2 regions of the Streptomyces sp. NPDC005141 genome follow, and region 2 is predicted to be linked to the other one. Evidence: predicted binding sites of a transcription regulator. Region 2 holds the regulator's gene; the other holds the start of a gene.
What was found. Region 2 encodes HspR, which represses chaperone genes until heat shock. Its sites were predicted from a motif close to TTGAGNNNNNNNNNCTCAA; they were not measured.
Positions count from the first base shown of each region.

Region 1: a site for HspR is predicted at 1,311-1,329, ahead of lon (endopeptidase La). Genes of this name have one in related genera too.

Region 1 is NZ_JBSFYW010000005.1:81,894-85,305, reverse strand. It holds gene lon (endopeptidase La) at 1-1,288, opposite strand, end outside; gene ACWD68_RS05785 (GNAT family N-acetyltransferase) at 1,558-2,259, shown strand; gene ACWD68_RS05780 (hypothetical protein) at 2,926-3,321, shown strand; gene ACWD68_RS05775 (spermine/spermidine synthase domain-containing protein) at 3,412-3,412, shown strand, end outside.
Region 2 is NZ_JBSFYW010000012.1:43,797-47,208, forward strand. It holds gene grpE (nucleotide exchange factor GrpE) at 1-149, shown strand, start outside; gene dnaJ (molecular chaperone DnaJ) at 183-1,370, shown strand; gene ACWD68_RS12205 (heat shock protein transcriptional repressor HspR) at 1,378-1,830, shown strand; gene ACWD68_RS12210 (fibronectin type III domain-containing protein) at 1,895-3,412, opposite strand, start outside.

The sequences.
Region 1 (3,412 bases), on a different contig from region 2:
GGACCACCGGGTTCATCGACCCGGCCTCCTTGATGGCGCGGACGATCCGGCCGGGCAGCGCGCCGACGTACGTACGGCGGTGTCCGCGGATCTCGGCCTCGTCCCGCACGCCGCCGAGGGCGACGCGGACGAACTTTCGGCCCATGGCGTGCGCGACGGACTCGCCGAGCGAGGTCTTGCCGACGCCGGGCGGACCGACGAGCGCGAGCACGGCACCGCCGCGCCGGCCGCCGACGACTCCGAGACCGCGCTCGGAGCGCCGCTTGCGCACGGCGAGGTACTCGGTGATGCGCTCCTTCACGTCCTCCAGGCCGGCGTGCTCGGCGTCGAGCACGGACTGGGCGCCCTGGATGTCGTACGCGTCCTCGGTCCGCTCGGTCCACGGCAGCTCCAGGACGGTGTCGAGCCAGGTCCTGATCCAGCTGCCCTCGGGCGACTGGTCGCTGGACCGCTCCAGCTTCTCGACCTCCTTGAGGGCGGCCTCGCGGACGTTCTCCGGAAGATCGGCGGCCTCGACGCGGGCGCGGTAGTCGTCGGACTCCTCCTCGCCGTCCTCGCCCCTGAGGTCACGCAGTTCCTTGCGTACGGCTTCCAGCTGGCGCCGCAGCAGGAACTCGCGCTGCTGCTTGTCGACGCCCTCCTGGACGTCCTTGGCGATGGACTCGGCGACATCCTGCTCGGCGAGGTGCTCGCGGAGCTGCTCGGTGGCGAGCTTCAGCCGGGCCACCGGATCGGCGGTCTCCAGCAGCTCGACCTTCTGCTGGACGGTCAGGAACGGTGAGTAACCGGAATTGTCGGCAAGGGCGGAAACATCGTCGATCTGCTGCACCCTGTCCACGACCTGCCAGGCCGCGCGCTTGCGCAGCCAGCTGGTGGCCAGGGCCTTGTACTCCTTCACCAGGTCGGCCACCCGGCCGGGCATCGGGTCGGGCACGGTCTCCTCGACACGGGTGCCCTCGACCCAGAGCGCGGCACCGGGACCGGTGGTCCCCGCGCCCACCTTCACGCGCCCGCGCCCGCGAATCAGCGCGCCCGGGTCGCCGTCGGCCAGCCGGCCGACCTGCTCGACGGTGCCGAGCACTCCGGTGCTCGCGTAGGTCCCGTCGATGCGTGGCACCAGGAGTACCTGAGGCTTGCCGGGCGTTGAACGGGCGGCGGCCTGGGCGGCCTCCACCGCGGCACGCACATCGGTGTCGTTCAGATCCAGCGGAACCACCATTCCGGGCAGCACGACCTCGTCGTCGAGCGGCAGCACGGGCAGAGTGAGTGATGCGGACGTCGAAGCCATGATCTCCCCTTCGGCAGTCAAGTTGAGCTATGCCGACTCAATGCACGGCGGCTCCCCAATGTTCCCCGGCGGCTGTTCGCTCTGAGCGATCACTTCCGATCGACTGTCACCCCGCACGCATCACCGCTGGTCATCACCGGTCCACGGGGCCGGGGGCCGATCGAGCGGGAAGCCGCCATCGGAGTGCCCTTCGAAGGGTGGCGCGACGTCGGCCCACCCTGGCATCATCACCGGATGAGTAATGGCTCAAATGGCAAAATGACCATTACATGAACCGGAAGCGAGCGCAGGGGGCAGCGGTGGACAGGATCGTGCGGGCCTGGGTGGACGGGTGGGTCGTCTCGCGCGGGGCGGCGCCGCCCGTCGTCGAGGGATGGGGGTACACGATCGACGTGGGGCAGAAGGGGCACGTCACGCGCCATGTCCTCGGGGCGGCGAACGACCACGTCGAGGAGGCCGCGGTCCGCAAGGTCGCGGACGCGGTGACCGCGGCCGGAGTCTGGCTCAAGGTCTTCGCCGAGCCTTCGGTCGTCCGGCCCTGGCTCGGCACGGGCTGGTGGATCGACCCCGAGCCCGGCTACCTGATGTCCGCGCCCCTGACCGATGCCGGGAGCGCCGCGCCGGAGCGTTCCCTGCCCGTCGGCTACCGGCTGCGCACCTGGACCCTCGGGGGCGTCACTCGCGCCCTGGTCACGGCATCGGACGGCTCCTGGGCGGCCCGCGGCCAGATCGCTCCCACCGGCAGGACGGCGGTCGTCGACCAGATAGAGACGTCGGTGGAGCACCGGCGGCGGGGGCTCGGCCGCCTCGTCATGCGAACCCTCACCCGGGCCGCCGCGGACCAGGGCGCCGAGACCGGAGTCCTGGCGGGAACGCCGGAGGGGCGGGCCCTGTACGAGTCACTGGGGTGGCGGGTGGAGGCTCCCCTGCTGAGCGGTCACCACGTCGGGAACCGGCACGAGGAGCCGTAGTCCGGCCGCTCCCGGCAGGATCACGGGGAACCTCCCAGGCCTGGGAGAGGCGCGCCCGACTCCGGCCCGGTGCAGGTGTCGGCTCGGCCGGTGCAGTGTCGGCTCGGCCGGTGCAGTGTCGGCTCGGCCGGTGCAGTGTCGGCTCGGCCGGTGCAGTGTCGGCTCGGCTGGCGCGGGCGTCCGCTCGGCTGGCGCGGGCGTCCGCTCGGCTGGCGCGGGCGTCCGCTCGGCTGGCGCGGGCGTCCGCTCGGCTGGCGCGGGCGTCCGCTCGGCTGGCGCGGGCGTCCGCTCGGCCGGTGGACGCGCCGGTTGGCCCGGTGGCGCTCCGGTCCACGGTGCGGCGCTCCTTCCGTCGCACCCCACCGTTCGCGCCCCCCGGGTCGCTGTCCATGACCGGCGCCCGTACCGGCCGACGCACAGCAACTCCTCGAGGAGCGGCTCCGCAGGAAGGGACCTCGGGGGTCAGGCATCCGCTGTAAGGCCCCGGCCCGCCACCGTGATCGACCGCAGCAGCCGGTCCGCGTAGGCGCGGAAGGGGCCCACCATGTCGAAGCCCTCGGGGCTGCTCGCCGAAGGACCGCCCGAAGCTGTACGTGCGGGGCGTCTCGGAGCGGACGGCGGGCGGACGGGCAGGTCGTCGCCGATCCCCTCGACGCGGACCTCTCCGTGCTGCGCCTGGCGACTCCGTACGAGCGGCGTCCCGGGCTCTTCGAGTCCTTCTTCCACGCCGGCTCGCTCGCCTTCCCCGAGGACGAATTGAAGGACGTCCTGCGGCTGCTGGACGCGGTGCCCACACTGGTGTGCGTCAACCTCGAACGGCCCGCCGTCCTCCCCGAGATCACCGAACGGGCCGCCGCCCTGATCGCCGACTCGGCGCGAGCGACGCAGCGCTCCTCGACGCGCCTTCGGGCGGGCGACGGCAGAGGGGCGGCTGCCCTTCGAACTGCCGCGCTCGATGGCGGCGGTGCGGGCGTCGCGCCCCGACGTGCCCGACGACACGCGGGATCCGGTGTTCCCGTACGGGCACGGCCTGGATCTCGTACGAGACGGCGGGGCGCCTGATCCCGCACCGCCCGGGGTCCGGACCGTGGGGGCCGGGCCCCGGGCGAAATTCCGGCCACCCATTCCGGCGAGAATGCCAGGATGGCGGCCA
Region 2 (3,412 bases):
TGCAGCCGGGGTATCGCTTCGGCGAGCGCACCATCCGCCCCGCGCGGGTGGCCGTCGCCGAACCGCAGCCCGGGGCGCAGACGGTCAAGGCCGAGGAGTCGGCCGAGGCGGTCGAGGACAAGGAGAGCGGTGGCCCGGACGAGGGCTGAGCTTGACCGGATGAGGAAGGAGGGACGTCGGGGATGAGCACCAAGGACTTCATCGAGAAGGACTTCTACAAGGTCCTCGGCGTCCCCAAGGACGCCACCGAGGCCGAGATCAAGAAGGCGTACCGGAAGCTCGCCCGCGAGTTCCACCCGGACGCCAACAAGGGCAACACCAAGGCCGAGGAGCGCTTCAAGGAGATCTCCGAGGCGAACGACGTGCTCGGCGACCCCAAGAAGCGCAAGGAGTACGACGAGGCACGCGCCCTCTTCGGCAACGGTGGATTCCGGCCGGGTCCCGGCGCGGGCGGCGGCAACTTCAACTTCGACCTGGGCGACCTCTTCGGAGGCGGCGCCCAGGGCCAGGGAGCGGGAGGAGCAGGCGGCTTCGGCGGCGGCATCGGTGACGTCTTCGGGGGCCTGTTCAACCGCGGCGGCGCCACCACGGGGACGCGTACGCAGCCCCGGCGCGGCCAGGACATCGACACCGAGGTCACGCTGTCCTTCACGGAGGCGGTGGACGGCGCGACCGTTCCGCTGCGCATGACCTCGCAGCAGCCGTGCAAGGCCTGCTCCGGCACCGGCGACAAGAACGGCACACCGCGCGTGTGCCCGACCTGTGTCGGCACCGGCCAGGTGGCGCGGGGCTCCGGTGGCGGGTTCTCGCTGACGGACCCCTGCCCGGACTGCAAGGGCCGCGGCCTGATCGCCGAGCACCCCTGCATGGAGTGCACCGGCAGCGGCCGCGCCAAGTCGTCCCGCACGATGCAGGTCCGCATCCCGGCGGGGGTCACCGACGGGCAGCGGATCCGGCTGCGCGGCAAGGGAGCGCCCGGTGAACGGGGCGGCCCGTCCGGCGATCTGTACGTCACCGTCCATGTGGACGCCCACCCGGTCTTCGGCCGCAAGGGCGACAACCTCTCCGTCACCGTGCCCGTCACCTTCACGGAGGCGGCGCTCGGCGGCGAGGTGAAGGTGCCGACGCTGGGCGGACCCGCGGTGACCCTGAAGCTGCCGCCGGGCACGCCCAACGGACGCACCATGCGCGCCCGGGGAAGGGGCGCGGTCCGCAAGGACGGCACCCGGGGCGATCTCCTCGTCACCGTCGAAGTGGCGGTCCCCCAGGACGTGTCGGGCAAGGCTCGTGACGCTCTGGAGGCGTATCGCGAGGCGACCGCGGATGAGGATCCGCGGGCGGAGCTGTTCCAGGCCGCGAAGGGAGCATGACGGAGCCATGGATACGACCGGTCGTCGGCGCAACCCGTACGAACTGACCGAGGAGACACCGGTCTACGTCATCTCGGTGGCGGCCCAGCTCTCCGGACTGCACCCGCAGACCCTGCGTCAGTACGACCGGCTCGGCCTGGTCTCTCCCGACCGCACGGCCGGGCGGGGCCGCCGTTACTCGGCCCGTGACATCGAACTGCTGCGCGCCGTCCAGCAGTTGTCGCAGGACGAGGGCATCAACCTGGCCGGCATCAAGCGCATCATCGAGCTGGAGAACCAGGTGGCCGCGCTCCAGTCCCGCGTCGCGGAGCTGGAGTCGGCCCTCGACGGTGCCGCGGCCGCCATGCAGCAGCGCGAGGCCGCCGTGCACGCCTCGTACCGCCGTGACCTGGTCCCGTACCAGGAGGTCCAGCAGACCAGCGCGCTGGTGGTGTGGCGTCCCAAGCGGTCGTCCGAGTAGGACCCGAACACCTGAAGGGCCCGGAGGTCATCGACCTCCGGGCCCTCTCGTGTGCCGTCAGGTCCTAGCGGTTGACCATGACCTCGACCGAGGACTTCCGCTCGCCCGCCCGGCCGTACACGTCCACGGCGCGCACGGAGACCGTGCAGGGACCCGTGTACTGCGGGGTCCAGGCGACGCTGTCCGAGTCCGTGAACCGGGTGCCGCTGGAGCCGCAGGCTCCGGAGACCTCCCAGGAGTACCCCTTCAGCAGCCGTCCCTCGTCACCCGCCCCGGGCCGTACGCCGACGGTGATGGGGAAGCGGGTTCCTCCCTCGGAGACCACGGTCAGCCGCGGCGCGGCGGGCCCGGTGGCGGTGGCGGGCGTCAGACGGTCGACGGCGGCCTGCGTGGAGGGCACCGACTCGGCTCCCCCGTTGTCGACCGAGGCGACGTAGTAGGACGCGGTGCCCCGCGGGGCGGAGGTGTCGGCGTAGGAGGTGGCCGTCGCCCCGGCGCTGCCCACCAGGGTCCACGCGCCCTGGGCGGACGTACGGCGGTAGACGTGGAATCCGGTGACCATCGTGTCGGGGTCCTTCGCCGGGGTCCAGGTGACCTGGGTGGAGGCGTCGGCGGGCGTGCCCCGGAGCGCGGACGGCGCGGGCGCCGTGGACTCCTCGGGGCGCATGACCGTCACGCCCTCGGAGACGGGGGAGACGTTCCAGGAGCCGTCGACGGCGTGGACGGTGTACCTGTAGTCGGTCCCCACCTCGGCGATCCGGTCCGTGTACGACGTCCCGAGGACGAGCTCGGGTCCGTCGGGGTCGCTCTGCCCGAGCGGTGCGGCCCACACCTCGTAGTGGTCGACGTCCGCCGAAGAGGGCGACCACGTCAGGATGTTGCCCGCGGTGGTGCCCTGTGCCGACAGGCCGGTGACGCGCGCGGGTGCCGTCCGGTCGGCGGTGGTCACCGGGCGGTCCGTCGTCCCCGTGGACTCGTTGCCGGCCTTGTCGTAGGCGCGGACCTCGTAGTAGTAGGTCTCGCCGGTCACCGGGAGGGCCGCGTCGGTGTACGAGGTGGCGGTCGTCGTGGTCAGCCGCGTCCAGGCGGTGCTGCCCTTGAGGCGGCGCAGGACGCGGTAGCCCGCGAGGTCCATCTCCTTGTTCGGCGACCAGGAGACCTTGGCCTTGCCCGTGACGGTGTCGTAGGTCGCCGAAGAACCCGTGGGCACAAGTGGCTTGATCTTGTCAGTGGTGGCGGAAGTGACGGTTTTGTAGGCGAAGGTGACATTTGCCTTGCCCGTCCAATTAACGAAATCGACGCGAAGAGTGTGCTTTCCGGGCGGAATAGTGAGGTTGACCGTTTTCGACCGGGTGGCCGAGACGTTCTTCCAGAGGTCGACCTTGCGCACGTCGTCCAGATGGACCCGTATTCCGTCCTGGGTTGTGACGGGGAGGGTGAAGGGGCCGCCCGATCCGAAGTCCCGGGTCACCGTCCAGCGGACTCCGAAGCCGTTGGAGGGCAGACCCGGGGCGGGCGCGCCGGATCCCCAGTTCTGGTCGATCGCGGAGTCGCAGTCCGTCTTCTTCGGTGTGCCCGAGAA